Regions from separate parts of the Nakamurella multipartita DSM 44233 genome, predicted to be linked through region 1. Evidence: riboswitches for the same ligand, from Rfam matches in the RefSeq annotation. Region 1 holds a riboswitch; each other region holds the start of a gene.

Region 1 (10,366 bases):
ACCGCGACCGCACCGACGCCGCCTGCCCCGCCGTCGACGAGCACGGTGCTGCCCGCGGTCACACCGACCAGGTCGAAGGCCCGGATGGACGTCTCGGCCGCCACCCCCGCGGCCGCGGCGACGGCCCAGTCGACCGACGCGGGCTTGCGCGCGTAGACCTCGAGCAGAGCCTGGTCGGCCGCCGTCGCCGATCCCAGCCCGAAGACATCGTCGCCGACCGCGACATCGTCGACGCCTTCCCCGATCTCGTCGACCACGCCGGAGGCGTCGAAGCCGACGATCCCGGGGCTGGTCAACGGCTTGCCCTGGGCCATGTACCCGGCCCGCAGCTTCCAGTCCAACGGATTCACGCTGGAGGCCCGCACCTGGACCCGCACCTGGCCGGGACCCGGATGCACCTCGGGCGCCTGTCCGACGCCGAGCACCTCGGGACCGCCGTATTCCTGGAACTGAACCGCACGCATGGGGTTTCCTTTCTCGGGAGGCCCGAACGGCCACCGATCAGACGCCTGGACCGGCGCCGAGCCAGTGACAGCGGCAACGCATCTCTCGATGGGATATTCCCGGCCCGTCCCCCAAGTGCCCGGGCCGCGCGCACCGGGGTCGAGCGGGCTGACAGGATCGGACGATGGGCACCATCGACTTCGCGCCGTCCGAGCGGTCCCGGCTCGGCATCGAATGGGAGATCGCCTGCGTCGACCGGCGCAGCGGGGAGCTGTCCCCGGCGGCACCGGAACTGCTGTCCCGGCTCGGCCCGGCGAGCGCCTTTCCCCACGTGACCGGCGAGCTGTTGACCAACACGGTCGAGATCGTCAGCGCGCCGCACCGCCGGGCCGGCGATGCGGTGGACGATCTGACCCGGATGGTCGACACGGTCTATCACCTGGCCGAACCGCTGGGCGTGCAGCTGATCTCCTCGGGGACCCACCCGTTCAGCCAGTGGTTCCAGCAGCAGGTGACCCCCGGAAACGACCGGTACGCCACGCTGATCGACCGCACGCGCTGGTGGGGCCGGCAGATGATGATCTGGGGTGTCCACGTGCACGTCGCGGTGGACGATCGGGACAAGGTGCTGCCGATCATCGACGGGCTGCTGACCTACCTGCCGCACTTCCAGGCGTTGAGCGCGTCCAGCCCGTTCTGGTCCGGCGAGACCACCGGGTACGCCTCCAACCGGGCGCTGATGTTCCAGCAACTGCCGACCGCGGGCCTGCCCCCGCAGCTTGCCGACTGGGCGCAGTACGAGTCACTGGTCGACGACCTCACGCATACCGGCGTCATCGACGTGCTGTCCGAGCTGCGCTGGGACATCCGACCGTCGCCAAAATGGGGCACGATCGAGGTACGCACGTTCGACGGCATCTCCACGGCCCGCGAGATCGGTGCGATCGCCGCGCTCACCCAATGCCTGGTCGAGTACTTTTCCCGGGAACTCGACGCCGGGCGGACCGTGCCCACCCTGCAGCCCTGGTTCGTCCGGGAGAACAAGTGGCGGGCGGCCCGCTACGGCATGGACGCGATCATCATCCAGAACGCGGCCGGCGACGAGCGTCTGGTCACCGAGGACCTGCACGAACTGGTGCCGCGCCTGGAGCCGGTCGCGGCCGACCTGGGCTGCCCCCAGGAACTGCAGGACATCCTGCAGATCGCGGACCACGGCGCCAGCTACCAGCGCCAGCTCCGCGTCGCCCAGGCCCATCACGGCAGCCTCAAGGCCGTGGCCTCCTCGCTGGTCCGTGAGCTCCGGGAGGGGCGGCCGACCACGCACTAGGACGCTCCTGAATTATCCGTATGTCGGCCCCTGTTGATCTTGTGGGTTCGGGATGATCTTGGTGTGCAGGGTCGGTCGCGGGATCAGCGTGAGTTGTTGGATGCCGAGTCGGTAGTCGGTGGGCTGCTCAAGCCGGGCAGCGTGTTCGCGTTTCTGGCCGCGCACCGTCGGGAGGTGTTCCCGGACGGCATGTTCGCGGATCTGTTTCCGTCGGGTCGGGGCCGCCCGTCAGTGCCGGCCGACGTGATGGCGTCGGTGATTGTGCTGCAGGCTCTGCACGGCCTGTCCGACGCGGACACGGTGGACTCGGTGACGTTCGATCTGCGGTGGAAGGCAGCGTGCGGGTTACCGGTGACCGCTGCGGCGTTCCATGCCACGACATTGACGTACTGGCGGCGTCGGCTGGCCGCTTCGCAGTCGCCGAACCGGATCTTCGACGCGGTCCGCCAGGTCGTGGACCAGACCGGGGTGCTGGCTGGAAAGAGCAGGCGAGCGTTGGATTCCACGATCCTGGACGACGCGGTCGCCACCCAGGACACGGTCACCCAGTTGATCGCGGCGATCCGCCGGGTCCGCCGCGAGGTACCCGGCGCCGCCGAGGTCGTCGGCGAGCACTGCTCGGCTCACGACTATGACGACCCGGGCAAACCGGCGATCGCCTGGAACGATCAGCAGGCCCGCGAGGCCCTTGTCGATGCGCTGGTCACCGACGCGCATCGGGTGCTGGGACACCTGCCCGACCAGGAGCTCGGACCGAAGGCGGCGGACGCGGTCGCCCTCTTGGCGTTGGTCGCCGGGCAGGACGTGGAACCGGTCGAGGGCTCGGACGGCACCGACGGACGGTGGCGGATCGCGCAGCGGGTCGCCCCGGACCGGGTGATCTCCACCGTGGACCCGGAGGCGCGGCACGCCCACAAGACCGTCCACCGGCGGCAGGACGGGTTCAAGGCACACATCGCGGTCGAACCCGACACCGGTCTGGTCACCGCCTGCGCGGTGACCATGGCCAGCGGACGCGGCAACAGCGACGCCGAGGTTGGACCCACCTTGCTGGCACAGGAGACCGAAAAGCTGCACGTGCTGGCCGATTCGGCGTACGGATCGGGATCCGCGCGGGCCGAACTGGACCATGCCGGGCACATCGCGTTGATCAAGCCGTTCCCGCTGCGGTCGGCCGTGCCGGGCGGGTTCACCCTGGACGACTTCACCGTCGACCCCGAGGCCAGGACGGCCACCTGCCCGAACGGGGTGACCCGGTCGATCACCGCGCAATGGTCCGTCACCTTCGGAGCGGCTTGCCGCGGCTGCCCGCTCCGGGCCCAATGCACGACCAGCGACGCCGGTCGATCGCTGAAGCTGACCGAGTACGAAAGCCTGCTCAGGGCGGCCCGTCGACAAGCGGAAACCGAGGACTTCCAACAGGTCTACCGACGGCACCGGCCGATGGTCGAACGATCGATCTCCTGGCTGGTCCGCGGCAACCGCAAAGTCCGCTACCGCGGCGTCGCCAAGAACGACCACTGGTGGCACCACCGCGCCGCTGCGATCAACCTCAGGCGAATGCTCACCCTCGGGCTGACGCGGGTGAGCGGGACGTGGACCATTGCACCGGCCTGACCGGCCGGCACGAGACCTCACCGGGCCGTGAGCAACGGCCCGTCCCTCCGATCAGTCAGGAGAATCATCCAGGGCCGGGCGACGACTCAGGACCACGCCTGACAGCCCGATCACGCGCGAACGCTCCCACTGTCCCAAAGCGAACTCCCGAACCCACAAGTGACCGTTATTCAGGAGCGTCCTAGCCGGCCGGGCGGCGGCGGTCGACCGCCGCCGCCCACTCGACGGTCGCCCGGATCGGCCCGATCAGCGCCGAAGAGCCTTGCGGGCCAACCAGTTGCCCACGAACTGGGCGACCTGGACCAGGATGATGATGGTGATGACCGCGATCCAGGTGACCACCCAGTTGAAGCGCTGGTAGCCGAAGGTGATCGCGAAATTGCCCAGACCGCCCCCGCCGACCGCGCCGGCCACGGCGGTCATGTCGACCACCGCCACGAACGCGAACGTGTACCCCAGGATCAACGGCCCGAGTGCCTCGGGTATCAGCAGGGTGACGATGATCCGCATCGGGCTCGCCCCCATCGCCCGCGCCGCCTCGATCACGCCCGGGTCGATGCTGACCAGGTTCTGCTCGACGATGCGCGAGATGCCGAAGGAGGCGGCCAGGGTCAGCGGGAAGATCGCGGCCGCGGTGCCGATGGTCGTGCCCATCGCCAACAGGGTCAGCGGGCCGACCGCGGTGATGAAAATGATGAACGGGATCGGCCGCACGAAGTTCACGATGACGTTGAGAATCGTGGAGGCCGGCCCGCTTTGCAGCAGTCCGCCCTTGCGCGTGGTGTACAGCAGGATGCCGATCACCAACCCGAAGAACCCGCCGACCACCATCGTGACGGTCACCATCACCAGCGTCTGACCGATCGAGCTCAAGAAGACCGGCCACAACGTGCTCCAGTCGGTGCTCATGCCACGTCCTCCACCACGGTCACCGCACGCAGATCGGCCACCGTCCGGTCGACCGAGTCCGGCGAGCCGACCAGCTCGAGGGTGATCTTGCCGAACGAACCGTCGTGCAGGGAGGTGATGCCGCCGAAGACGAAATCGAACTCCAGGTCGCTGACCCGGGCCCGGTGGGCCAGGACCCGCCCGATGCGGTCGTCGTTGGTCACGTCGACCAGCACGAGCCGGCCCTGATGCCGCTGCTTGAGCCGCTCGACGTCCACCCCGTCCGGCCGGTCCCGCAAGGCGGATTCGACGAACTTACGGGTGGTGTCGGCCTGGGGCCGGGAGAAGACTTCATACACCGATCCGACCTCGATCAGCCGGCCCCGGTCCAGCACCGCGACCCGGTTGGCAATGCTGCGCACGACGTCCATCTCGTGCGTGATGACCACCACGGTCACTCCGAGTTCGGAGTTGACCCGCTGCAGCAGACGCAGCACGTCCTCGGTGGTCTCCGGGTCCAGCGCGCTGGTCGACTCGTCGGCCAGCAGGATGGACGGGTTGGTGGCCAGGGCCCGCGCGATCCCCACCCGTTGCTTCTGCCCTCCGGACAGCTGATCGGGATAGCTCCAGGCCTTGTCCAGCAGCCCGACGAAGTTGAGCAGCTCGGTGACCCGAGCCTTCTGCTTGTCCTTGGGCCATTTGGCGATCTTCAGTGGGTAGGCGATGTTCCCGTAGACGTGGCGCGACCGCATCAGATTGAACTGCTGGAAGATCATCCCCATCCGGGAGCGGACCTGACGCAGCTCCCGCTCGGACAGGGTGGTGATGTCGGTGCCCTCGATGACGATGTGACCGGCGGTCGCCGACTCCAGGGCGTTGATCATCCGCACCAGGGTGCTCTTGCCCGCCCCCGAGCCGCCGATGATCGCGAAGATGTCCCCGGCCTGGATGTCCAGCGTGACCCCGCGCAGGGCGCTGACGGCATCCGGTCCCTGCCCGAAAGTCTTGCTCACGTCCTGGAACTGAATCAGCGGTGCCACGGTGTCTCCATCGGTGCGGGGTCTGTCGGGGCTGGACGGGGCCCCGGCCGGGGCACCCTCGGCGCCGGTGCTCACTTGCTGTCGCGGACCGTCTGCTCCAGACCGGTCAGGATGGTCTGCAGGTCGGTCTGCGGGCGATCGACGATCACCGCGGTGCCCTGGGAGGCGTTCACCACCGCCGCAGTCACCGCCGGATCGTGGTACAGCTCGACGATCGTGCGGTAGGTCGGGTTGTCCTGGTCCGCGGCCCGCGCCACGAAGGCGTTGATGTAGGGCTCGGCGGCCGGCTTGGACGGGTCGTCGTTGTAGAGCGCCTGGGACGGATCGAGCTTGGCGTCCAGGGCGAAATTGTTGTTGACGATGGCCGCATCGACCGAGGACAACGAGGTGACCGTCTGCTGCGCATCGACCGGCACGACCGTGACCTTCGAGGCGGCGGTATCGATGTCGGCCGGGGTGGACAGCACGGTGCCGCCGCCCTTGAGCGAGATCAACCCGGCCTGCTGCAACACCAGCAGCGCCCGCGCCTGGTTGGTCGGATCGTTGGGGATGGCGACCTGCCCGGCCTGCGGGATCTGCTCCAGCGCGGTATGCCGGGTCGAGTACAGCCCCAGGGGCACGACGACCGTCGAGCCGATCGGGGTGAGCGTCTGATCGGCCGAGACGTTGTAGTTGGCCAGGTAGAGCAGATGCTGGAACAGGTTCAGATCCAGCTGGCCCTGCGCCAGCGCCGGATTGGCCTGCGTGTAGTCACCGAAATTGACTGTCTGCAGATCGATTCCCTTGTCGGCGGCCAGTTTGATCAGGATGGGCCAGTAGTCGGCACTGGCCTCGGTGGTCCCGACCTTGACCACGACCTTGTCCTCATCCGAGCGGGTGAGAGTGACGATCAGGACGGTGGCGGCGACGGCCAGGGCCACCACGGCGGCCACGACACCGACGATCAACCCGGTGCGGGACTTCTTGCGTTCGGGCAGGGCCGCGGGGGTACCGGTGGGTTCGGATCCGGAGGTCATGGGTCTGTTCCTTGACTGCAGAGCGACGACATCGCCGCATGAGGGTGAATGAAGACAGACCGTGCTTCCTCGGCGACGCGCGAATCTGGGAAATGACGGGCCGGTAGTGCTCGGACCACCGCATCGAGACGCGAATGTCGCGTCAGATCAGGCAATTCCGTCCGCGGACGGCAGGCTCGAGCGAGCCGGTTGGGCCGATCAACAGCCCGGACACAGCCCCCCGGGCAGGGTGGTGTGCGCGAACAGAACGGTCGGGACGAGCTGCGGACATGCGGCAGCCCTATCGCTGCGATCTGTCCGGTTCGTCAACACCGCTCCAACGTAGAGCGATACCTCCGGCATGGTCAAACGACCGGGGCAAACCCCGTGGTGTCGTTGCTCACCGACACTGTGTCCGGGATCATCGACCGACTCATGGTGGCCCCGCCGGGGATGGATTGACCCTGCGCCGGTTGATCCGCTACCTTTCTTGAAAGGTCATGAGTCCCAGCATCGAGCTCCGGCTAGCTGGGCGGCAACCCTCCTCCGCGGTGGGGTGCTCCGGATGAAGACCTGGCGGGGCCGAACGGCTCCCGCAAGCGCGGGCTCGCTCATCACGAGTCCACCGGACGAGGGACTGACGAGGTGAGGACCATCATGAACGTTGCGCCCACCGAGTTCTCGTGTCCACCCGCGTCGGCCGCCTGGTTCTGCCGGCGTCATGTGGATCTGCAGCGCGTCGCCAGCGCGCTGTGTCCCGGTTGCTGACCACTCCTGCCGCGGTGATCGCTGCCCCGACCCGGTATCGGGCGGGCGGTCTGTCGCCGTCTCGCACCGGCTGATCGACACCTTCGTCCGAGCCGGCATTTTCCGCCTGCGTACGCCGCCGCGCACTTCTTCCCGGGGCCGCCGCGGTCCGCTTGGCGTGCCCATTTCCGTTGACCAGCAACAACTGTCGTCCTCGTACTACCACCCGCCCGCCAGAAAGGCCCCCGATGACCAGACGCCCGCTCCTGCGGCGCCTCGCCACCGCCACCGCACCGATCGCCGCCGTCGGCGCCGCCCTGCTGCTCGCGGCGTGCTCCGGCTCGACCACCTCCCCGTCGACCAGCTCCCCGTCGGCCACGTCAGCCGGCGCCGTCTCCAGCGGCTCGGTGTCGGCGGCCGCCGACTCCCTCGACCTGTCCGGCGTCACCCTGCGGATCGGCGAAACCGGTTACAAGCAGCAACAACTCCTGCTGGAGAAGGCGGGCCTGGCGGACACGCCCTACACCACCGACTTCAGCCTGTTCCAGGGCGGCAACCTGCAACTCGAGGCGCTGGGGGCCGGCGCCATCGACCTGGCCAGTGCCAGCGAGATCCCGCCGATCTTCGCCGCCCAGTCGGGTGGCCCCGGCTCCCTGGCGATCGTCGCCGTCCGCCAGGGCAACACGCTGACCCAGGAGGTCGTGGTTCCCGAAGGGAGTTCGATCACCGACGCCGCCGGCCTCAAGGGCAAGAAGGTCGCCTACGTCCAGAACACCACGGCGCACTACTTCCTGTACAAGGCCCTGGAACAGGCCGGCCTGAGCTGGAGTGACATCGAAGCGGTCCCCCTGTCCACCAGCGACGGGCTGGCCGCCCTGCTGTCCGGCCAGGTGGATGCGCTGGCGTCCTACGGCAACGCCATCATCTCGGCCCACGCCAAGGGCGCCAGCACCATCGTCGACGCCCGGGACATCCTGTCCGGCAATTTCGTCTACGTCTCGACGCCGACGGTGATCGACGATCCGGCCAAGCATGCGGCCATCGCGGACTACTTCTCCCGGCTGCAACGGGCCTTCAACTGGGCCCGGGCCAACCCGGACACATGGGCCGCGGTCGTCGCCGAGCAGACCAAGCAACCGGTCGAGCAGGCGCTGAGCACCTTCACCGACGGTGAGGCGCAACGTCCGAGCAAGTTCGTGCCGACCTCGGCCGAGGCGATCGCCTCCCAGCAGGACGTGCTCGACACCTTCGTCAAGGCAGGCATTCTCACCACCGGCTTCAGCATCGGCGACTACTGGAGCACCTCGTTCGACGCCGACCTGACCGCGATCGAGGGCGAGTATGTCGGCGGCTGACGTCAGCGCCGGCGCGTTGCCGGCCGCGCGGGCACGGGCCCCGCGGCCGGTCGCTCCGGACAACGGTGTGCTCCCCACCGGCCCGAGCGAGCACCCGATCCCGGTCACCGTCATCACCGGTCGGTCAACCCGAGCGGGCCGCCCGCGGGCCCGCCGGGCGCGGGTGCCCCGATGGGTGATCAAGTCCATCAGCCCACTGCTGTTGATCCTGCTCTGGTACGTGCTCAGCGCCGTGGGCTGGTTGTCGGCGAATACGTTGGCCTCCCCGCAACGGGTGGTGGTCAAGGCCGGTGAGTTGCTGCGCACGGGCGAGCTGCAGGAGGCCATCGTGGCCTCGGCCCAGCGCGTCGGGCTCGGGTTGTTCTTCGGCGTCACCGCCGCTCTGGTCGCCGCGCTCATCGCCGGGCTGTTCAAGGTCGGCGAGGACATCATCGACGCCCCCATCCAGATGCTGCGGACCGTGCCCGTTGTGGGCCTCATCCCGTTGCTGATCATCTGGTTCGGCATCGGCGACCAGCCCAAGCTCATCCTGATCGCCCTGGGCGTCTTCTTCCCGCTCTACCTAAACCTGTTCGCCGGGATCCGCGGGACCGACCCGGCGCTGATCGAGGCCGGCCGCACCCTGGGCCTGCGCAAGCTCGGCCTCATCCGGCACGTCATCCTGCCGGCCGCGGTGCCCAGCGGCCTGGTCGGCCTGCGGTACTCGATCGGCGTGTCCTGGTTGATCCTCGTTTTCGCCGAGACCATCAACGCCACCACCGGTATCGGCTTCCTGGTGAACACCGCTCGCGAATTCTTCGAGACCGACACCATCGTGCTGTGCCTGGTGTTGTACGCGCTCCTGGGCCTGTTGGCCGACCTGATCGTCCGCGGACTGGAAAGGGTGTTGCTGGCATGGCGACCGTCGTTCACCGGGACCTGACTTGCTCCCCCGCCGTTCCGGCGGACGCCGCGCCCTTCGCGGTCCGGGTCCGGGGGCTGACCAAGCGGTTCGGGGACCGCGCCGTCATCTCCGACCTCGACCTGGACATCGCCCCGGGCGAGTTCGTCGTGCTGCTGGGGGCCAGCGGGTGCGGCAAGAGCACGCTGCTGCGGATCCTGGCCGACCTGGACCGGGACCTGGACGGGCGCGTGGAAGTCGCCACCCGCCGCGCGGTCTCCTTCCAGTCACCCCGGCTCATGCCGTGGAAGAAGGTCTGGCGCAACGTCGTGCTGGGGTTACCGGGCCGGCCCGACCGGGCGCGGGCCGAGGCGGCGCTGGCCGAGGTGAACATGACGCACCGCAGCGATGTGTGGCCCAAGGTGCTCTCCGGCGGCGAGGCCCAGCGGGCGTCGCTGGCCCGGGCACTGGTCCGGGAACCGGACCTGCTGCTGCTGGACGAGCCGTTCTCGGCGCTGGACGCCCTGACCCGGCTGACCGCGCAGGCATTGGTCGCCGACCTGTGGACCCTGCACGGGTGTGCGGTGCTGCTGGTCACCCATGACGTCGAGGAGGCCATCAAGCTGGCCGATCGGGTACTGGTCATGCGGGACGGCGTCATCGCCCACCAGGCCGTGGTCGAACAGGAGCGGCCCCGCGAGGTCGCCGACCCCCGGTTCGTCAGCCTGCGCGCCGAGCTGCTGGCCCACCTCGGCGTCCAGGAGCACGGATGACCGCCGACCTCCTCGCCCCGGGCCGCATCGACCTGCGGGACCGGCTGCGCACCGTGCTGAACCCGGACGAGATCACCTGGCAGGACGACGCCCTCGAGGCGGCCGCGGTCGACCGGTCCGGGCTGCGGCTGCCCGGTCGCCCGCTGGCCCTGGTCACCCCCGGCTCCGTCGACGGCGTGCGCGCGGTGCTGCGACTCGCCCAGGCGGCCGGGGTCACCGTCGTGCCGCGGGGTGGGGGCAGCGGCCTGTCCGGCGCCGCCGCCGTCCCCGACGGCGCCGTGGTGCTGTCCACCACCCGGC
Region 2 (10,366 bases), 2.9 Mb from region 1:
TCACGCAACAGCGGCTCGCGCAGAAGTCGGGCCGCCGGATCGCGCCGGCCAGGCCGCCGGCCGAGCCATCGGGGCCGGCCAGGCGCTCCCGGATCAGGGCGACCAGCTCGGCCACGAACCGGGGATCGGTCCCGGGGGTACCGACGCGGGCGAAGAACAGCCCGGCCGCCTGGGCGGTGTCCGCCGCCTCCCGGTCCAGATCCCAGATGACCTCGACATGGTCGGAGACGAAACCGATGGGCACCACGATGACCCCACGGGTGCCAGCCTGCGCCAGGGCGGTGATGACGTCGTTGACGTCGGGTTCCAGCCACGGCACCGACGGCGGCCCGGACCGCGACTGGTAGGCCAGTTGCCAGGCCGGAACCTCGCCCACCCGAGCCGCGACCTCGTCGATGACGGCGGCGGCCACGGCCAGATGCTGGGCCACGTAAGCGCCGCCGGACCCGTGGTCGCCCAGTTCGGCCGACCCGGAGGTGTCGGCCATCGTGGTCGGGATGGAGTGAGTGGTGAACACGATCTGCAACTCGGGCACGGCGACGCCGGCCGCCCGCGCGGATGCGATCGCCGCGGCCGTGCCGTCCACGAACGGGGCCCGGAACCCGGGCCGGTCGAAGTACGGCCGCACCTTGTCGATCCGCACCCGGCCGACGAGATCGGTGGAATGCAGAGCCATCCCGAAGTCCTCGCGGTACTGCCGGCACGAGGAGTACGACGAGTACGCCGAGGTCGCCACCCCGAGCAGCCGGACCTGTCCGTCGGTGTGCGCCTGACCGACCACGTCGGCCAGGTAGGGCGCCCAGTTCCGGTTGCCCCACAGCACCGGCACGTCGAGCTCGGCCTGTAACGCGGCCTGCAGGTTGCGGTTCTGCTCGTTGATCGGCGAGCGCCCGCCCAGGGCCTGGTAGTGGTGCGACACCTCGACCAGCCGCTCGTCGGGGATGCCGCGGCCGCGGGTCACGTTGCGCAGGAACGGCATCACGTCGTCGGGACCCTCGGGGCCGCCGAACCCGGCCAGCAGCACCGCGTCGTAACCGGGGACCGTGGGATCGCCGGTCGGGCCAGCGGTCTGGGCCGCGCTCGGGGGACTGACCGTCATCGCAGAACCTCGACCACCCCGGCCTCGTCCACGCGGCGACCGCTGAAGAAGGGGACCTCCTCGCGGACGTGCAGGCGGGCGCCGGACGCGCGCAGGTGGCGCATCAGGTCGACGGTGTCGTGCAGCTCGTCGGCCTCCAGGGCCAGCAGCCACTCGTAGTCGCCGAGGGCGAACGCGGCGACGGTGTTGGACAGCACCTGGTCGTACTCGCGGCCCATCATGCCGTGCTCGACCAGCATCCCGCGGCGCTCGGCGTCGGGCAGCAGGTACCACTCGTAGGAGCGGACGAACGGGTAGACGGTGGCCCAGTTCTTGGCCGCGGCGCCGGCCAGGAACGCCGGCACGTGACCTTTGTTGAACTCGGCCGGCCGGTGCAGGCCCATCGCCGACCAGAACGGGGCCAGACTGCGACCGACGCTGGTGCGGCGCAGCGACCGGGCGGCGGACTGCAGCTGCTCGGCGGTCGGGGCGTACCACCAGACCATCAGGTCGGCGTCGGCCCGCATCCCGGACACGTCGTAGTAGCCGCGGATGCTCACCCCCTGCTCGGCCAGCTCGGCGGACAGCTCGACCAGCTCGGTGGTGGCCTTGTCCACGGGGGCGTCCAGCTCGTCGGTGCGGGCGTAGACGGAGTACGCGGTGTAGACGATCTGCTCGTTGATCTGCCGGGCCGTCGGCCGGGTTCGGGCCGGCGCCGCTGTCTGCTCGTTCGTCACGCAGACCATCCTGCCCGACCGGGGCCCGCGCCCGGCCCTCCGGTCGCGTTGAACTGGCCACAGCCGGCGGCGGTCAGGCTGGCGATCAGCGCGGCGGCCTGGCCGCGGGCGTCGGCGATGACGGCGCCCAGGCCGGTGCCGGCCATCGCCGAGCCGACCACGGTCAGCCCCGCCGGCGCGGCGGCGGCGCGCAGGGCGGCCACCGCGGCCGCGTGGCCCGGCCGGGGCACCGGCAGGGCCGAGTCCCAGCGCACGACGGCGGTGCCGACGACGTCACCGGGGCGCAGCGGCACTCCGAGCAGTTCGCCGGCGTCGGCCAGGGCCAGCGCGGGCAGCTCGGCGTCGCCGGGGAGCACCTCGCCGGCGCCGCGGCCGTAGGACAGGCGCAGCACGTGCCGGCCGGGGCCGGCGGCCCGGGCCAACCAGGGCCACTTGGCGGTGGCATGGGTCAGCGCCTTGGCCCCGGGCCCGCGGGCCCGGCGGGCGACCAGGATGCCCGTGCCCCGCGGGGCGGCGTCCAGGCGTTCGTCGTCGAGCACCAAGGTGACCAGGGCGACCGGGGCGACCGGCTGGTCCAGCGCTGCCGTCAGCGCGTGGTCGATCCGGTCGGGCATCAGCTCGCGGGTCACCGGGGCGGGCAGGGCCAGCAGGACGTGCCGGGCCGGCACGGTTCCGGCGTCGGTGTGGACCTGCCAGCCGTCGGTCAGCCCGGACAGCCCGGTCAGTCCGGTCACCCGGACCCCGGTGCGCACGGTGCCGCCGGCCGCGGTGACCGCGGCGACCAGCGCGGGCACCAGGGTGTGCAGCCCACCCTCGAGCGAGGCCACCGCCGACCCGGGCCGGCCGCCGGCGCCGCGCAGCTGCCGGGCGGCCCCGGCCAGCGAGCCGGCCTCGGCCAGGGCGGCGGGCAGGGCGGGGGCGACGGTGGCGATGTCCAGGACGTCCGGGTCGGCCGCGTAGACGCCGCCGGCCACCGGTTCGACCAGCCGTTCCAGCACCCGCCGGCCCATCCGGGTCCGGACCAGGGCGCCCAGCGAGCGGTCCGGCCCGCGAACCGGGAGCAGCCGGTCGGCGCCGGCCCGCAGGGCGCCCGGCAGCCCGATCACCCGGCGCACGTCGGCGGCGAAGGGTCGGCCTGGGATGCCCAGGAACGCCAGGGCCGGCAGCGGCGCGGCGCCGCCGGCGTGCCGGACCCAGGCGCCCACCGGTGAGGGCTGGCGCACCCGGTCGGTCAGTCCCAGCTCGTCGATCAGGGCGGCGGTGGCCGGGCGGGCCACCGCGAACGATTCGGCGCCGGCGTCCAGGTCGAGCCCGCCCACGGTGTGCGCGCAGACGACCCCGCCGGCCCGCGCCGCGGCCTCCAGGACCAGCGGGCGCAGCCCGGCCCGGGCCAGATCCAGGGCGGCGCTCAGGCCGGCGAGGCCGGCGCCCAGCACCACCACCTCCGGCCCGGAAGCGGGGTCCGGCCCAGGATCCCGCGGGCTCATTCCGGCCGGGAATGCACGAACTCGACCAGCTCGGTGAGCACGTCCGGGTCGGTGTCCGGCGGGACGCCGTGACCCAGGTTGACCACGTGCCCGGGGGCGGCCCGGCCGCGCCGGATCACATCCTCGGCGTGCGCATGCAGGGCCTGACGGCCGGCGAACAGCAGGGCCGGGTCGATGTTGCCCTGCACCGGCGTCGCGCCGCCCAACCGGTCGCTGGCCTCGTCCAGCGGGATCCGGTGGTCGATGCCGACGACGTCGGCGCCGACGTCGCGCATGGCGGTGAGCAGCTCGCCGGTGCCGACGCCGAAATGCACCCGCGGCACCGGCAGGTCGGCCACCGCGGCGAACACGGCCGCCGAGTGCGGGGCGACGAACCGCTCGTAGTCGGGCCGGCTCAACGCGCCCGCCCAGGAGTCGAAGACCTGCACCGCCGAGGCGCCGGCCAGGATCTGGGCCCGCAGGAACGCGCCGGTCACCCCGGCCACCCAGGTCAGCAGCGCGTGCCAGACCTGCGGCTCGGCGTGCATCAGGGTCTTGGTCAGCCGGTGATCGCGGCTGGGCCCGCCCTCGACCAGGTAGGAGGCCAGGGTGAACGGGGCCCCGGCGAAGCCGATCAGCGGCGTCGACCCGAGCTCGGCGACCACGCCGGCGGCCTCGGCCGCCACCGGCGCCAGGGCGTCGGGATCCAGCGTCGGCAACGCGGCGACGTCGGCGGCGGTGCGGATCGGGGCGGCCACCACCGGGCCGGTCCCGGCCACGATCTGCACGTCGATCCCGGCCAGCTTGAGCGGCACCACGATGTCGCTGAACAGGATCGCCGCGTCCACGCCGTGCCGGCGCACGGGCTGCAGGGTGATCTCCGCGGCCAGCTCGGGCATCAGGCAGGACTCGAGCATGCCGATGCCCCGGCGGACCTCGCGGTACTCGGGCAGCGACCGGCCGGCCTGGCGCATGAACCAGACGGGCCGGTGGGCCGGCCGGGTACCCCGGTAGGCGGCCAGCAGCGGCGCCCCGGCGGTGCGGCCGTCGACCAGCGGATGGGTCGGGGGGAGCGCGTCACCCATCGGGCCGGCGGCGGTCCCGGTGGCGGTCTCGGAAGCAGTCATCCCTGCCATCGTGTCACCTCGGCCACCCGGCCGGCCGGCGCGGTGCCCGGCTCCGGACAAAAGTCCTGGTCAGACCGGGTCGGCAAAGCTAGGTGAGGCTTGCCTTCGTACCGGGCCGGACGGTCCCACCGGTAGCATTCCGGATCATGCTCATGGTTCTTGGCGCCAGCCATCACGACCTCGAGCTGACGCAGTTGGACCGGCTCGCCATGCACCCGACGCTGCTCAGCCGGGCCGTCGGCGAGCTGGCCCGCCAACCGGACATGCCGATCGACGGCGCCGTCGTCGTCTCGACCTGCAACCGGCTCGAGATCTACCTGGACGCCGCCCGGTTCCACGACGCGATCGAGGGCGTCGCCGCCCAGCTGGCCCAGGTGACCGGGCTGGACGCGGTCGAGGTCGCGGCCATGCTCAAGGTCCGGGTGGGCGCGCCCGCGGTGGCCCATCTGTTCACCGTGGCCTCCGGGCTGGACTCGATGGTCGTCGGCGAGGTGGAGATCGCCGGGCAGATCGCCCGGGCGCTGCGCGAGGCGCAGGCCGCCGGCACCGTCTCGCCCCCCATCAACCAGCTGTTCCAGACCGCGGCCCGGGTGGCCAAGCAGGTCGCCACCGAAACCGGGCTGGGCGCGGCCGGCCGGTCGGTCGCCTCGGTCGCCCTGGACATCACCGGCGTCGGCCCGGGCGGGCCGGGCGCGCAGACCGCGCTGATCATCGGCACCGGCGCCTACGCGCGGGTCGTCGCCGCCGAGCTGCGCACCCGCGGGGTCACCCAGCTGCTCGTGCATTCGCCCAGCGGCCGCGCCGACACCTTCGCCGACCGGCACGCCGCCACCGCCGTGTCCGCCGCCGACCTGGTCGCGACCATGGCCCAGGTCGACCTCGTGGTGGCCTGCAGCGGGCAGTCCGCCGGGATGCTCGACGAGGCCATGCTGGCCGCCGCGGTCGCCGCCCGGTCGCGGCCGTTGCCGATCATCGACCTGGCCCTGCACCCGCATGTCGCCGGACCGGCCCGGGCAGTGCCCGGGGTGCGTGTGGTGGACCTGCATTCGGTGCAGCAGCAGGTCGATCCGGCCCACCTGGACGCTGTCGTCTCCGCCCAGGACATCGTCATCGCCGGCGTCGCCGCCTTCGAGGAGCGGATGGCCATCCGGCGGTTGGATCCGGCCGTGGTCGCGTTGCGCCAGCACGTCACCGGCACGGTGGAGAAGGAACTGGACCGGCTGCGGGCCAAGTACCCGGCCGACGTGGCCGCGGACGTGGAGCGGGCCCTGCACCGGGTGACCCAGGCCCTGCTGCACACCCCGACGCTGCGCGCCCAGGAACTGGCCCGCACCGGTGACGGCGCCGGTTACGTCCAGGCCCTGCACACGCTGTTCGGCATCGACATCACCGAATCGGAGACCGCGGCGCACCCGGTCGCCGCCCTGCGCACCAGCTGAGCCCACCAGCACCGCGCACCAGCAGAGCGCACCAGCCGAGCACTCCGAGCCGGGCGGCCCGTCGACGACGAACGACGACGAACCGCCCGCACCGGGGTCAGGCCAGTCCGGCCGCCTCGAACGCACCCAGGGTCGGCTTGATCGTCGCGGTCGGCCCGACCTCGCCGGCGATCGCGTCCAGCGTCTTGAGGCCGTCACCGGTGTTGAACACCACGGTCTCGGCCTCGGGGTCGAGCTGGCCGCTGGCCAGCAGCTTGCGCAGGGTGGCGATGGTGACGCCGCCGGCGGTCTCGCCGAAGATGCCCTCGGTGCGGGCCAGCAGCTTGATGCCGGCGATCACCTCGTCGTCGCTGACGTCCTCGATCGCCCCGCCGGTGCGCCGGGTCACGTCCAGCACGTACGGGCCGTCCGCCGGGTTGCCGATGGCCAGCGACTTGGCGATGGTGTCCGGCCGGACCGGCTTGACCACGTCCCAGCCCTGCTTGAACGCCTCGGACACCGGCGAGCAGCCGGTCGCCTGGGCACCGAACACCTTGTACGGCGTGGGTTCGACCAGGCCCAGCTCGCCCAGCTCGGTGAAGCCCTTGTCCACCTTGACCAGCTGCGCGCCGGAGGCGATGGGGATGACGACCTGCTCGGGCAGCCGCCAGCCGAGCTGCTCGGCGACCTCGAAGCCCAGGGTCTTGGAGCCCTCGGCGTAGTAGGGCCGGACGTTGACGTTGACGAACGCCCAGTCCTCCTGCTCGGCGGCGATCTCGCCGGCCAGCCGGTTGATGTCGTCGTAGTTGCCGTCGACCGCGACCAGGGTGCCGCCGTAGGCGGCGGTGGTCAGGATCTTCTGCTGCTCCAGATTGGCCGGGATCAGCACGACGGACCGGATGCCGGCCCGGGCGGCGGCCGCGGCGACCGCGTTGGCCAGGTTGCCGGTGCTCGGGCAGGCCAGCACGGTGAAGCCGAGCTTGCGGGCCGCGGCCAGCGCGACGGCGACGACGCGGTCCTTGAACGAGTGGGTCGGGTTCCCGGAGTCGTCCTTGACCCAGAGCCGGCGCATGCCCAGCTCCTTGGCCAGGTTGTCGGCCCGGATCAGCTTGGTGTTGCCCGGGTTCATGTTCGGGGTCTGTGCGACGTCGGCCGGCACCGGCAACAGGTCGGCGTACCGCCAGATGTTCGCCGGACCGGACTCGATCCGCTGCTTGAGGGCGTCGCCGCGCAAGGTGAACTCGTAGGCCACCTCGAGCGGCCCGAAACACTCCATACACGCGTAGTACGGGCCCAGTTCGACGCGGTTGCCGCACTCGCGACAGGACAGCGCGACGGCGGGACCCAGATCGATGCCGGGCGCGGAGGCGGAACCGGCGGACCCGGGGGTGGACAGCACAGAGGTCATGACGAGGCCTTTCTGCTCATCTTCCCCGCCGAAGCGGGACGGAAGTGGCACCTGCTGTCGATCGGCCCCGGACGCGCGGTCAGGAGATGACGATCATCAACAGTGGTTGCCGGGGCTTCATCGGGCCGTGTCCCTCTGCCCCTCTGGATGAGGTGGGTTCTTCAGTTGTCCGGCAATCGTAACGCATCTCCCGAGGCCGCCGACCGGTCGCGACGGCCGGCCGCGACGACTGGCCGGGGGTCGTCGATCGGCGGTGCGGCGGCCGGTGTCACAGCCCCCTGGCACCATGTCGGGCATGGCGCAGACGGGATCCGGGTCGGGTGAGCTGACCCCGCTGGTGCTTCTCACCGGTGACGAGCAGCTGCTGGTCGACCGGGCGATTTCCCGGGCGACGGCCGCGGCCCGCCGGATCGAGGCGGGCGCCGAACGCCGCGACGGCGTCGCCGCCGGGCTCACCGTGGGGGAGTTCTCCGACCTGGTCGCGCCGAGCCTGTTCGCCGAACCCCGGGTGGTGGTCATCCGCGGCGCGCACGAGGCCGGCAAGGACCTGGCCGCCGCGCTGATCGGGTACACCAAGGACCCGGTCGAGGGGGTGTGGCTGGTCGTCCAGCACGCCGGCGGCGCCCGCAACAAGGCCATCGGCGAGGCCCTGACCAAGGCCGGGGCCACCGTGGTGACCTGCAACAAGATCACCCGGCTCAACGAGCGGATCGACTTCGTCCGGGCCGAGATCCGGCGGGCCGGCGGCACCACCAACCCGGCCGCGGTGACCGCGCTGGTCGAGGCGGTCGGCTCGGATCTGCGGGAGCTGGCCGCGGCGGCCGACCAGCTGGTGGCCGACACCGGCGGCACCGTCGACGAGCAGGCGGTCCGCCGCTATCACCGGGGCCGGGCCGAGGTCACCGGGTTCACCGTGTCCGACGCCACGATGTCCGGTGACCTGGCCGGCGCGCTGGAGTCGCTGCGCTGGGCGCTGGGGGTCGGGGTGGCGCCCGTGCTGGTCGCCGATGCGCTGGCCGATGGCGTCCGGACGGTGGCCAAGGTGTCCGGGGCCAAGGGCGGCAATTCCTACGCGATCGCCTCCGCGCTGGGCATGCCGCCGTGGAAGGTCGATCGAGCCCGGGGGATGGCCCGCGGCTGGTCGACCGACGGGTTGGTCGGCGGCATGGCGATCGTGGCCGAGCTGAACGCCGCGGTCAAAGGCGCGGCGGTCGATGTCGAGTACGCGTTGGAGCGCGCGGTGATCGATCTGGTGGCAGCACGAAAGCGCCGGTGACCCGCTCGGTCACCGGCGCCGGAAGCGGTGGATCAGACCTGGTTGACCAGCTGGGTCAGCGCCGACTTGCGGTTGGCGGCCTGGTTCGCGTGGATGACGCCCTTGGAGGCGGCCTTGTCCAGGCTGCGGCAGGCGGCCTTGAGCTCGACCTCGGCCGCCGTCTTGTCGCCGGCCTCGGCTGCGGTCCGCACCTTGCGCACGGCCGTCTTCAGCGACGACTTGACCGACTTGTTGCGCAGTCGCGCAGCTTCGTTGGTGCGGTTGCGCTTGATCTGGGACTTGATGTTGGCCACGCCGGAATGCCTTCGTTTCGTCGTTGGGAGTGACCGACACGTTCGTCGATCGTGGGTGTGACGCCGTCGGGCACACACGGCGGTCCACTTTACCAGCCGCCACAAGCCGGTCACAAACCCGAGCTGATCTTCCCGTAGCGATCAGGGGCAACGATACGCGGTCGGCTCGGGCCGGCCGTCGCTGTCCAGCGCGGCGCCCACCCAGCCGACCACCCCCGGGTCGGCGGGCAGGTCCAGGTGCGAGACCGTCGCCCGGGGGCATCGGTCCTGGATGACCAGCGACCGGACCCGGTCGGCCGGCCCAACCGGCGACTGCCCGTCCACCGGCGTCACCACGGTGTCGTCCCGGCTGGAAATGGTCGCGTAGCGCACCTGCCCGTCCAGGTCGCCGCCGGCGTCCAGCTCGGTCAGCAGGGCCGAGCCGGCGGTCTGATCCGCGCAGGCCGGACAGGCGGCCGCCGGCACCCCGGTGAGCAGGTCCGCGGTCGAGCCGTGGAACGACGGCGCGATCAGCACCGCGCTGGCCACCGCCGGGGCCAGACCGTCCAGCCGCAGCGCGGTCCGCAGCACCAACCCACCCTGGGAGAACCCGACCACGTCGACTTGATCGGCCCCGGTCGCGGCGCGGACGTCCTGGACGAAGCCGGCCGCGGCGCTCGCCGAGTCACGGACCGGGGCGACGCCGGCCAGGGAGTAGTTCAGGCCGTAGACGCAGCGCCCGCCGGCCTGCAGCGCCGCGGCCAGGGCGGTGAAATTGCTCTGCACCGTGGAGAACGTGCCGGGCAGCAGCACCACCGGCCGCTCCGCCGACCGGCAGGACGGGTCGTTCACTCCGGGGACGTGCACATCGGGAAGGGGGGACCGGATCCGGGACGGGGACGCAGTCGGTGCCAGGGTCGGCACCGACGACGAGGGGGTCGGGGCAGCGGTGGTCGGGACAGCGGTGGTCGGGACGGCGGTGGTGGCCGGGTCGGTCGGCGCGCCGGCGGCGGAGCAGGCGCCGACCGCCAACAACAGCCCGACCAGCACCGATGCCGGTCGGCCGGCCCGAACAGTGCGCCTCATCGCCTGCCACCGTAGAGCCGGCCGGGGTCCCCGGAGAAAGTCGGAAGAAAAAGTCGGAAGAAAAGTCGGCCCGGCTGTCGTCCGGCGCGGTGGTCGTTCGTGGTCATGGTGCAAGGGGTGATCGAGCCGGTCACCCACCCGGACCGCAAGGAGTCACCGATGAAGCTCAGCCTGAACATCTTCGTCAGCCTCGACGGCGTCATGCAGGGCCCCGGCGCCCCGCAGGAGGACACCACCGGAGGTTTCACCCGGGGCGGCTGGCTGGTCCCGCACCTGGACGAGGAGTTCGGTCGGATCGTCGACGAGGAATGGTTCGCCCACGCCGACGCCGTGCTGCTCGGGCGGACCACCTTCGACATGATGCGGCCGTACTGGAGCGCCTACCCGAACCAGGAGGAGCTGGTGGCCCGCGTGCTGAACACCTTCCCCAAGTACCTGGTCTCCGACACGCTCACCGACGAGCAGGCGGCCTGGGGTCCGACCACCGTGATCCGCGGC
Region 3 (10,366 bases), 2.1 Mb from region 1:
GCCGGCTCGGCGAACCACGGTTGCAGTCGTTCGCCTGCCGCACGCTGAGCCTGGCCGTCATGGGACCGTCCACCCTGGATCGGCGGACCGCCCTGACCGAGGAGTCCATCGAGTGTGCCCGCGCCGCCGGTGATCCCGACGGTGCGGGGGTCGGTCTGTTCTGGCGAGCCGTCCACGCCGGTGAGGCCGGACGGATCGCCGAGCGCCGGATCCCGCCGCCGAGGCGATGGAGCACGCCGACCGGCACGGCCTGCGCATGCTGCAGGTGATGCTGGGGGCCTACCAGTCCGCGTGGCTGGCACTGGAGGGCCGGTTCGAGCAGGCCGATGCCCTGCTGGCCGACAACCTGCGGCAGGCCGCACTGGCCACCTTCCCGTTCCGCACCGAGGCCGTGACGGCCGCGCGGGCCACCATTGCCTTGTGGCGTGGTGAGCCCGAGGTCACTCTGGAGCTGTTCCGCGGGCTGACCGAGGCGACCGCGACCGACACCGACACCGGGGTGTTGATCGGCCTGATCCGCAGCGGCCGGCTGGCGCCGGCCGCGGCCATGCTGGACCGGCGCCCGGTGTCGCTGGATGCCGACAGCTTCGCCGCGCCTTTTGATTTCGCGATCCTGGCCGAGGCCGCCCTGGTGGTGGGGCGGCCCGAGCTGGCCGGCCGGCTGTATCCGCTGATGCTGCCCTGGGCCGGCCGGACCGCCGCGGCCGGGACGGGCCCGCCGTTGGGACCGATCGATGCCTTCCTGGCGGCGGCGGCCGCCGCGGTCGGCGAGATCGATGTGGCCCGCCGGCACGCCGACGACGCCGCGCGGTTGTGCGCCAGCTGGCCGGCCCCGGTGGTGGCCGACTGGCTCGCCGATCTGCGCGCCCGGTACGGCTTCTGACCGGCAGCTCGGTCACCGAGCCGATCCGGAGCCGAAGATGCGCCGTTCGCGGCGCGCGTGGGCGGGCCGCAGCGCCACCCGCCAGGCCAGCGCGAGCAGGCCGGGAAACGTGCGCAGGACGGAACGCCGGACGTCCGGCGGCAACCCGTCGAGGACCCAGGACACGGCGAAGAGCTTGTCCCGCGCCGAATAGTGCGCGGCGAAGCCGGCGTCCATCCCGTGCCATTCCGCCGGCGTCACGTGCGCCTGGAGCAGCGTCATGGCCGCCGACTCCTCATGGCCCAGATGATGTCCGAGGCGCTCGGCGGTGGCGGCCACCCGCACCGCCAACGCTGCCCGGGTGTCCTCACCCGCCCCGGCGGCCAGCCGATCGAGCCCGGTGGCGCAGCCGGCCAGCAGCGGATCGATCTCCGCATGCTCGGCCTCCATGGCCAGCAGCACGGCCCGACCATCCGGGTCGCCGGCGGCGTCGACACGGGACAGGAGCAGCGGCCACAGGAGCTCATCCTCACCGGCGTGATGGTGGTGCAGGATGCGGGCGAACCGGCGCCAACGGCCCTGCAGCGCGCGCCAGGTGTCGCGCTCGTCCACCGCCGTCGTCGCCACCGCGGCCCCGAACCGGCGCAGGTCGCGGCGAAACGCATGGTGCATCAGGTACATCGGGGTCAGGTCGCACGGACCGGCGGGCGCGGCGGCCTGACCCGGGAGCCGGATCTGGGGAACGGGCGGGCAGGACGTGGGCATCGGGCGCTCCTGGGGTCGGTGGTGGTCGGCCCACCGTGCGCCCGGAGCCTTGGCCGGCACTTGAGGTGGACTTGACCCGGGGTTCGGCCGGCTTTCAGTGGTCCTTCAGCGCCTCCGTCCACACTCGGCGCCATGACCGACCTGACCGTCACCCCCGCCGTCCCGACCACCCGTCCGGCCGATCGCCGGATCGACATCCGGACCGCCATCGACCAGTACCGCACCTGCGAGCTGGCCACTCTGTCCCGCAACGGCGTCCCGATCGCCTGGCCGGCCGTCTTCGACTGGGACCCGGCCACCGACCGGATCGTGCTGACCACCTCGATCTCGTTCCCGCAGAAGGCGTTCAACATCCGTCGCGACCCCCGGGTGGCCCTGCTGTTCTCCGATCCGACCGGGACCGGGCGCACCGATCTGCCGCAGATCCTGGTCCGCGGGACGGCCGGGTGCCCGGAACAGATCCATCCCGGCACCACCGGACTCGAGCGCTACTGGCAGCGCCTGGCCCAGCGGCAACCCGCGTCCCGCACCTACGGCGCCAACCGGTTCAGCCGCCGGCTCTTCGACTGGTACTACCTGCGGCTGGTGATCACGGTGACCCCGGTGGAGGTCAGCACGGCGCCCGCGGCGGACCGGCGGCCGATGGGCGGCGCGGCCGTCGCCACGCCGGCCGACGGGGGCGCCTGGGCCCGGCTCGCGCAGGAACTGCCCGGATTCTCCGGCGCCGTGCTGGGCACCGCCGCCGACGGCGAGTTGCCGGTGTTGCGGCGGGTTCGGCTCACCCCCGCACCCGGGTCGGGCGCCTTTCTGGTCGACGACCCGGGCCCCGCGCTCACCGCCGGGCCGGCGTCGGTGCTGCTGCACCGGCACGACGACCTGCTGTGGAACCAGCGCCAGATCGGGGCGGTGGGTCAGCTGGTCCGATCCGGGGCCGGCACCTGGATGTTCCGGCCCGACCGGATGCTGCCGACGATGTTCCCGGCCAACGCGGTGGAGATGGCGCGAGTGGTGATTCGGGCCCGCCGGACCGCGAACCGCTACCTGCAGCGGCGCGGGCTGGACCGGCCGGCGATCGACTGGGCGGCCCACCGGGCGTGCGAGCAGCCCGGCGCCCAGTAGGCCTCGGTCGGCGCGGGGGGCCGTCCCGGACCGGTGCCGCCGGTGTGATCCAGGTCGTAGCGCGGCGCCCAGGCGTCTGCTAACGTCCACGTCCAAGGTCATGAGTGCCAGCAGATAGCCCCGGCTTGCTGGCCGGCAACCCTCCAACCGCGGTGGGGTGCCCCGGGTGAGGACCTGGCCGTGCGCGAGGTGCGCTCGGCAAGCGCGGGCCTCCGGTCTTCCTGGTGGTCCCACGGACCGTAGGGGTGGACCATCGTGACCATCGCACTCGAACGACCTGATCTGGCGGCCGCGCTGGCCGGCGACAACCCTTGGACCACGGAGCTTCCCGCGGCGGTCCGGCCGGCCCGTCGCGGCCCGGTGACCCACCCGCACGCCCCGGGCCTGGACCTGGTCGGCGCGCACGCCCGGGTGCCGCTGGCCACCGGCGGCACCGCCGAGTACGCCAATCTCGACCACGGCGCCTCCGCGCCGGCGCTGCGGGTGGTTCGCGACACCGTGGACGAGCTGCTGGAGCGGTACGCCAGCGTGCACCGCGGGGCCGGCTGGCACTCCAAGGTCTGCACCAGCCTGTACGAGGGCTCCCGGGAGCCGATCCGCAGCTTCGTCGGCGGGCGGGCCGACGACGCGGTGATCTTCACCCGGCACACCACCGATTCGTTCAACCTGCTCGCGCACTGCCTGCCGGCCCGGACCACCGTCGTGGTCTTCGAGACCGAGCACCACGCCGCGCTGCTGCCCTGGTCGGCCGAGCGGGCCCCGGGTCGCGACCGCCGGGTGGTCCGGCTGCCCGCCCCCGATTCCCCCGCGCACGCCGTCGCCCTGGTCGACCAGGCCCTGCGCCGGCGCGCCCCCGGGCCGGCCCTGCTGGTGATCACCGGCGCGTCCAACGTGACCGGCGAGGTGTGGCCGGTCGCCGAGCTGGCCCGGGTCGCCCGCTCCCGAGGAGCCCGCACCGCCCTGGACGCCGCGCAGCTCGCCCCGCACCGCCCGTTCTCGATCACCGACCTCGGCGTCGACTACGTCGCGCTGTCCGGGCACAAGCTCTACGCCCCGTACGGAACGGGCGCGCTGATCGGCCGGGCCGACTGGCTGGCCGCGGCCCCGCCGTACCTGATCGGCGGCGGCGCCACCGCATCGGTCCGGGACGACGCCACCGACTACAAGCCGCTGCCCGACCGGCACGAGGCCGGGTCACCCAACGTGCCCGGCACCGTGGCCCTGGCCACCGCCTGCCACGTGCTGGCCACCGCCGATCGAGAAGCCTTGGCCCAGGCCGAGACCGCACTGACCGAGACGCTGCGCCGCGGCCTGGCCGGCATTCCCGGGGTGACCGTGCACTCGCTGTTCGGCGACCGGGCCGACAGCATCGGCGTGGCCACCTTCACCATCGCCGGGCAGAAGCCCGCGGTGGTCGCCGCCGCCCTGTCCGCCGAGCACGGCATCGGCGTGCGCGACGGCGCGTTCTGCGCCCACCCGCTGGTGCGCAAGCTGCTCGGCGCGGCCGGCTGCGCCGACGCCGAGAACGGCCAGGCTCTGCGCGCTTCGGTCGGGCTGGGCACCACCACCGAGCACGTGCAGCGGCTGGTGCAGGCGGTCGAGTCGATCGCTGAGCGCGGCCCGCGGTTGCGCTACGTGGTGCGCGACGGCCGGCCGGTGCCGGCGGTGGACGGCCGCGAGCTGCCGATCATCGCCCCCTGGCAGCGGTAGGACGCTCGGGCTGTTCCGGCCGCCGCCGGGCTGATCGGCGGCCGGTCAGCCCGGTAGGGCGCAGCCGACCGGCAGTTCCAGCCGGTGGGCCGCCAGCAACGCCTCGTCGGCCAGGATGTCGCGGGTCGGGCCGTCGGCGACGATCCGCCCGCCGTTCAGGATCACCGACCGCGGGCACAGCTGCAGCGCGTACAGCAGGTCGTGGGTGACGATCACCGTGGACAGCCCGAGGGTGAGCACGATGTCGGCGAACTCGCGACGGGCCAACGGGTCCAGGTTCGACGATGGCTCGTCCAGGACCAGCACGGTCGGGTCCATGGCCAGCACGGTGGCGGCGGCGACCCGGCGACGCTGGCCGAAACTGAGGTGGTGCGGTGCCCGGTCGGCGAACGGCGTCATGCCCACGGCCTGTAGCGCGGCCTGCACCCGACGGTCCAGCTCGGCTCCCCGGTAGCCCAGATTGCGGGGACCGAACGCGACGTCGTCGCGGACGGTGGGCGAGAAGAGCTGATCGTCGGGATCCTGGAACACGATGCCGACCCGCCGCCGGATCTCCCGCAGGGAGTTCTTGGCCGCACTCACCCCGTCCACCCGGACCGTGCCGGCGCCGGCCAGCAGCGTGCCGTTCAGGTGCAGCACCAGGGTGGTCTTGCCGGCGCCGTTAGGACCCAGGATGGCGACCCGCTCCCCCGGCGTGACCGTGAGGTTCACCCCGAACAGCACCTGCCGGCCGTCGGGATAGGCGAAGGCCAGATCCCGCACCTCGAGCCTCCCGGTCATGCCGCCGCCCGGACCGCGACGGCACAGATCAGGCCCGCGGCCACCGGCGCGGTCAGCGCGGCGACCCAGGCCCGGCGGGCCGGCGCCGCGTCCGCACCCGCCGTCGCCGGCCGGTCGGGTCCGAGGCCGTACCCGCGGGCCAGCATGGCGATGTAGACGCGCTCACCGCGCTCGTAGGCCCGGACGAACAGGGTGCCCGCGGTCCGGGCGATGCCCATGACCTGCCACAACCACCGCGGATCGTCCCCGCGGGACTGCCGCGCGATCCGCATCCGGCGCAGGTCGTCGGCCAGCACCTCGCCGTAGCGAACCATGAACCCGGCGATCCCGACGACCGGTCTGGGCACCCGCAGGCGTTCCAGCGCGTGCAGCAGCTCCGGCACGGTGGTGGTCGCGGTCAGCAACGAGGTGGCGGCCACCCCGAGGGTGCCCTTGACCACGATGTTCCAGGCCCCCCACAGTCCCGGTTCGGACAGGCTCAGGAATCCGACCTGGACGAACGGACCCCCGCCGACCAGTGGCAGGAACACGGCGAAGGCCAGGAATGGCACCTCGATCACCAGCCGGCGGACCCACCGGCCCAGCGGCACCCGCGCGGTGACCGCGATCAGCACCAGGATCAGCCCGTCCGCGACGAACGCCCAGACCGCCGCCCGCGGGGTGGCGACCACCGCGAACACGAACAGCACGGTGGCGACGAGTTTGCACTCCGGCGCCAGCCGGTGCACCCCGGAGTCGGCGTGCACGAAAAACACGTGGCGGTGCGCCACCTCGTCGGCCACCGGGATCACCCTGCCGGCGTCGCCGTGCGGCGACGGGCTCGACGGATGGCCAACCCGACCCCGCCGGCCAGCACGAAGCACAGCAGGACGCCGATGACCCCGGACAGCCCGGTGGACAACCAGGGCGTCTGCACTCCGGCCACTCCGTAGTCGGCCAGCGGCGCGTCGGCCATGGCGTGGGCGGTGGCCTGGGCCTCGAAGCCCTGGTCGATGGCCACCCGTTCCAGCCCGTCCGGTGCGGAACTGGCCAGCGGGCTGACGAAAAAGGCCAGGATCAAGGCGATCCCGACACCCGGCAGCACGAACCAGGTGAGCGACCGGCGGCTCATGCGGACGATCCCCGGGTGCTCGCCGCGGGGCCGGTGGGATCGACCGTGCCGACCAGCAGCGCCGGTCGCAGATCCCGGGCACCGTAGACCAGATCGGGTCGGGTCGCCAGGACCGCGCCCACGGTCAGCCCGGTGATGATGGCCTCGCCGATCCCGATCAGCATGTGCACCCCGATCATCGCCACCGCGACCGTGCCCAGCGGGGCACCCCCCTGCCCGCCGAGCGCGTAGTAGCCGACGAACACGACGCTGGCCAGCACCACGCCGCACCAGGCGGCGACCGCGGACGCGGTGACCACGGCGGAGCGCTTGGCGGGCAGCAGCTTCCGGATGAGCAGGAAGATGCCGTAGCCACCAAAACAGGTGGTGTAGCCCATCAGGATGATGTTCAGGCCGAGCGCGGTCAGGCCACCGTCGGCGAACACCAGCGCCTGGACGATGAACACCACCGACATGGCCAGGCTGCCGACCCACGGCCCGACCAGCACGGCGGCCAGGCAGCCGCCGAGCAGGTGCCCGCTGGTGCCGCCGGCGACCGGGAAGTTGAGCATCTGCAGGGCGAAGATGAAGGCTGCCACCAGGCCGGCCAGCGGCACCTGCCGGTCATCCAGATCGGCCGCGGCCTTGCGCACCGAGACGACGATCAGCCCGGCCGCGATGACCCCGCCGGCCAGCGAGACCGGTGCGTTGATGAAACCGTCAGGAATATGCATGGACGCCTCCTTTGGCGTTCGCTCCGGCGTACTTCTGGGCCACCCGGTCCAGGGAGGCCAGATCGGGCACGACCTCGACCCGGCTGCACAGCGATTCGTAGACCGGCATGTCGGATCCGGCCAGCACCCAGGAGTACCGCGCCTCGGGGGTCAGCCAGATCACCTCCCGGGCCCGCCGGGACAGCTCCTCCAGGGCCTCGGGATGGGGGTCCTTGCCGTTGCCGCGGCCGTCACCCAGGATGAGCACCGTGGTGCGCCGGTTGATCTCGCTGCCGTACTGCTCCAGGAAGCTGACCAACACCTGGCCGTAGTCGGAATTGGCGTCCACGTCGAGGATGTCGCCGCCCATCAGCAGGCCGAGCGCGTCCTCGACGCCATGGTCGGCGAACACGTCGGTCACCTCGGCGACCTGGTCGACGAAGGCGAACGTGCGCACCCGCGGCACCAGCCGCTGCAGGCCGTGCACGACCTGCAGGGTGAAGCGGGTGCTCAGCCGGACCGACAGGCTGACATCGGCGAGAATGACCAGCCGGGGCCGGTCCTGGGCCCGGACCACCGACACCGGGCGGAACGGGATGCCCTCGTACCGCATGCTCTGCCGCATGGTGCGGGCCGAGTCGATCTTGCCCCGCGCGCCCGGGCGACGGCGGTGGGTCAGCGCGCCGCTCATCGACCGGACCAGCTCGCGCAGCGTCTCCTCCAGCCGGGCCCGGTCGGCCTCCGAGATCGCCTGCACCGCGGCCTGCCGGGCCGGTTCGGCGCCCTCGACGGCCTGCTCGCGCAGCGCGGCGAAAGCGGCCAGGTGCTTGCGCAGCATCTCCGGCAGCTTGTCCAGGATGCCGGCCACCTGGGTCCGCAACTGGGCCAGCACCTCGGGCGGCAGCTCGGGGTCCTCGCCGGCGGCCAGCCAGTCCATCAAGGCCGCCTCCTCGGCGACGGACAGGTTGGTGTCCAGCTTGGCTCCGGTCGCCGTGGTCAGCTCGTGCGGCATCGTCGCGCCATGCAGGTGGCTGGTCTCGATCTGCACCCGCGGGGCGGCCGAATCGGTGGTCGGGCGGTCGGCCGAGAGCACCATCTCGTCGCTCAGGGCGGCCAGGTCCACCTTGTCGGCCTCCTGGTGCAGGTTGTACTGCTGGGCCATGTCCTTCGGGTCGAAGTACCGGCGGATGTCCTTGGGCTTGTCGTGACTGTGGCCGAAACCCGGCGTCTGGGAGGGCTCCTCGGTCAGCGTGAAATTCTTCAGCGCACCCTCGTCGACCAGGTCGTCGTGCGCGTGCGAATGGGTGTCCGGCTCGGCGGTCCAGACCGGCTGCAGGGAGAAGAAGGCGTCGAAGACGGTCTCGAAGCTCTCCCGATCCCGCCGGTCCTTGATCAGCGTCACCAGCAGCGCCCCGCGCAGCGTCTCCCGGTCGGCCAGCACGCCCGGCTGAGTGGCGGCGGTGACCGCGTCGACCACCTCGGCCACCGAGACCCGGACCCCGGCCAGCCGGAGGAACCGGACGAACCGGTGGATGGTCTCCTGCATGGCCGGTCCTACAGGGCGCGGCGACGGCCGAGGCCGGCCGCGAAGGAACGCTTGCCCCGGTCGGCGGTGACCGTGGCCACGGGCACCGGCTCGGGCACCAGGTCCTCGCCGTCGGCCGCGTACGGCGGTGTTCCGTAGTGGCCCGGCCCGTGCCGGCCGGGCTTGTCCTTCTCGGCCCGCCGGGCCACGCCGACCTCGTCGGAATCGTGGGGGTGGCTGGGCCCGTGGTCGTCGTGGCTGTGCTCGTGGTCGCCGTCCGCATGACTGTGCGAATGACCGCCGTGCGCGTGCGAGTGGCCGTGACCGTGCTCGGGCCGGTGCTCGGGTACCACCGCGTTGGGGTCGACCAGCTTCGGCAGCGCCTTGATCGCCCGGGCGTGGTCGCGCTCGTACTTGACCACGACGGACACGGTGTCGGCCAGGATCGTCGCGTCCAGTTCCTGCGCCCCCAGCACGGCCAGCGTGCGGGCCCAGTCGATGGTCTCGGAGATGCTGGGCGCCTTACGCAGTTCCAGTTCCCGCAGGCCGCGGACCACCTGCACCAACTGGGTGGCCAGCGCGTCGGACAGCCCGGTCTCCTTGCTGCGCAGGATCTCCAGCTCCCGGTCGGCGTCCGGGTAGTCCAGGAACAGATGCAGGCAGCGGCGCTTGAGCGCGGCCGACAGATCCCGGGTGTTGTTGGAGGTGAGCAGGACCAGCGGCGCCGTTCCGGCCGCGAACGTGCCCAACTCGGGGATGGAGATCTGGTACTCGCCCAGGGTCTCCAGCAGCACCGCCTCCAGGGCCTCGTCCGCCCGATCGACCTCGTCGATCAGCAGGACGGCCGGTTCCTGCCCGTGGATGGCCTCGAACAGCGGTCGCGGCGCCAGGAACCGCTCGGAGAAGAACACCGAGTCGTGCTTGGCCAGCAGGTCCACCGCTGATTCCAGATCACTTGCCTCGGCGACGATCTCACCGATCTTGTCGCGCAGCAGCTGGGTGTAGAGCAGCTGCTTGCCGTAGTCCCAGTCGTACAGGGCCTTGGTCTCGTCCTGCCCCTCGTAGCACTGCAGGCGCACCAGCCGGCGCCCGGTGATCAGGCTGATCGCCTTGGCCAGCTCGGTCTTGCCCACACCGGCCGGCCCCTCGAGCAACGCCGGGCGGTCCAGCTGCATCATCAGGAACACCGTGGTGGCGACCCGACGGTCGGGGATGTAGCCGTGCTCGGCCAGTGCGGCACTGACGTCGTCGACAGTGGCGAAAGTACTCACGGGGGCTCCTGGGTTCGGCCGGCGCGGCCCGGTCCCGGGCTGGGGACCGGGCCACGCCGGCACGCTGATGGGTGGTGCGGGCGAGAACGTCGCGTTAGCTGAGCAGATCGTCCAGGTCGCCGTTCATGCAGTGCTCGACGACCGGGCGCACGGTGTCGAAGGTGCACTCCTTGGCGTTGCCCGGGGTGCAGGCATCGCCCAGGATGTGGTTGGTGATCCGGTCGACATCGGCCTTGTCGCCCTTGATGACCGGGGCCTTCTTGTAGTACTCGGTCGGACCCTGGCCCAGCCGGTTCTTGGAGTACGAGTCCTGCTTGACGTCGACGAACTTCTCCGGGATGCCGACGTCGCGCAGCAGCCGGATGCCGGCGGCCAGCGCGGCCTCGGCGGCCTGCACGTCGGTCATGCCGTGGGTGTCCACGCCCATCGCCTGGGCGATATCGGCGAACCGCTTGTAGTGGGTGGGCATGTTGAACGCCCACACCCGGGGCAGGGCGATCGCGTTGTTGAGCCCGTGATGGGTGTCGTAGA

Evidence for each region. Region 1 has a riboswitch for S-adenosylmethionine ahead of NAMU_RS31950 (putative leader peptide). Riboswitches for the same ligand answer to the same signal wherever they lie in the genome.
Region 2: linked by a shared signal. The riboswitch ahead of thrC (threonine synthase) and the one ahead of NAMU_RS31950 (putative leader peptide) in region 1 are both predicted to bind S-adenosylmethionine.
Region 3: linked by a shared signal. The riboswitch ahead of NAMU_RS03895 (aminotransferase class V-fold PLP-dependent enzyme) and the one ahead of NAMU_RS31950 (putative leader peptide) in region 1 are both predicted to bind S-adenosylmethionine.

The regions. Positions count from the first base shown of each region.
Region 1 covers NC_013235.1:4,817,313-4,827,678, forward strand. Annotated here, with positions in the region: gene NAMU_RS21490 (NADP-dependent oxidoreductase) at 1-464, opposite strand, end outside; gene NAMU_RS21495 (glutamate--cysteine ligase) at 629-1,771, shown strand; gene NAMU_RS21500 (IS1182-like element ISNml3 family transposase) at 1,835-3,388, shown strand; gene NAMU_RS21505 (methionine ABC transporter permease) at 3,635-4,297, opposite strand; gene NAMU_RS21510 (methionine ABC transporter ATP-binding protein) at 4,294-5,316, opposite strand; gene NAMU_RS21515 (MetQ/NlpA family ABC transporter substrate-binding protein) at 5,388-6,332, opposite strand; SAM riboswitch class IV at 6,808-6,919, shown strand; gene NAMU_RS31950 (putative leader peptide) at 6,969-7,079, shown strand; gene NAMU_RS21520 (ABC transporter substrate-binding protein) at 7,307-8,413, shown strand; gene NAMU_RS21525 (ABC transporter permease) at 8,400-9,335, shown strand; gene NAMU_RS21530 (ABC transporter ATP-binding protein) at 9,308-10,066, shown strand; gene NAMU_RS21535 (FAD-binding oxidoreductase) at 10,063-10,366, shown strand, end outside.
Region 2 covers NC_013235.1:1,705,518-1,715,883, forward strand. Annotated here, with positions in the region: gene NAMU_RS07720 (ferrochelatase) at 1-1,099, opposite strand, end outside; gene hemQ (hydrogen peroxide-dependent heme synthase) at 1,096-1,815, opposite strand; gene NAMU_RS07730 (protoporphyrinogen/coproporphyrinogen oxidase) at 1,812-3,251, opposite strand; gene hemE (uroporphyrinogen decarboxylase) at 3,299-4,417, opposite strand; gene NAMU_RS07740 (glutamyl-tRNA reductase) at 4,555-5,847, shown strand; gene thrC (threonine synthase) at 5,945-7,234, opposite strand; SAM riboswitch class I at 7,248-7,388, opposite strand; gene holA (DNA polymerase III subunit delta) at 7,521-8,510, shown strand; gene rpsT (30S ribosomal protein S20) at 8,543-8,803, opposite strand; gene NAMU_RS07760 (lipase family alpha/beta hydrolase) at 8,945-9,868, opposite strand; gene NAMU_RS07765 (dihydrofolate reductase family protein) at 9,974-10,366, shown strand, end outside.
Region 3 covers NC_013235.1:856,614-866,979, reverse strand. Annotated here, with positions in the region: gene NAMU_RS03915 (hypothetical protein) at 1-269, shown strand, start outside; gene NAMU_RS03910 (hypothetical protein) at 227-883, shown strand; gene NAMU_RS03905 (hemerythrin domain-containing protein) at 896-1,627, opposite strand; gene NAMU_RS03900 (pyridoxamine 5'-phosphate oxidase family protein) at 1,760-2,746, shown strand; SAM riboswitch class IV at 2,843-2,957, shown strand; gene NAMU_RS03895 (aminotransferase class V-fold PLP-dependent enzyme) at 3,002-4,456, shown strand; gene NAMU_RS03890 (energy-coupling factor ABC transporter ATP-binding protein) at 4,502-5,236, opposite strand; gene cbiQ (cobalt ECF transporter T component CbiQ) at 5,233-6,018, opposite strand; gene NAMU_RS30215 (PDGLE domain-containing protein) at 6,024-6,347, opposite strand; gene NAMU_RS30210 (energy-coupling factor ABC transporter permease) at 6,344-7,060, opposite strand; gene NAMU_RS03870 (VWA domain-containing protein) at 7,047-8,585, opposite strand; gene NAMU_RS03865 (AAA family ATPase) at 8,594-9,835, opposite strand; gene mdo (NDMA-dependent methanol dehydrogenase) at 9,930-10,366, opposite strand, start outside.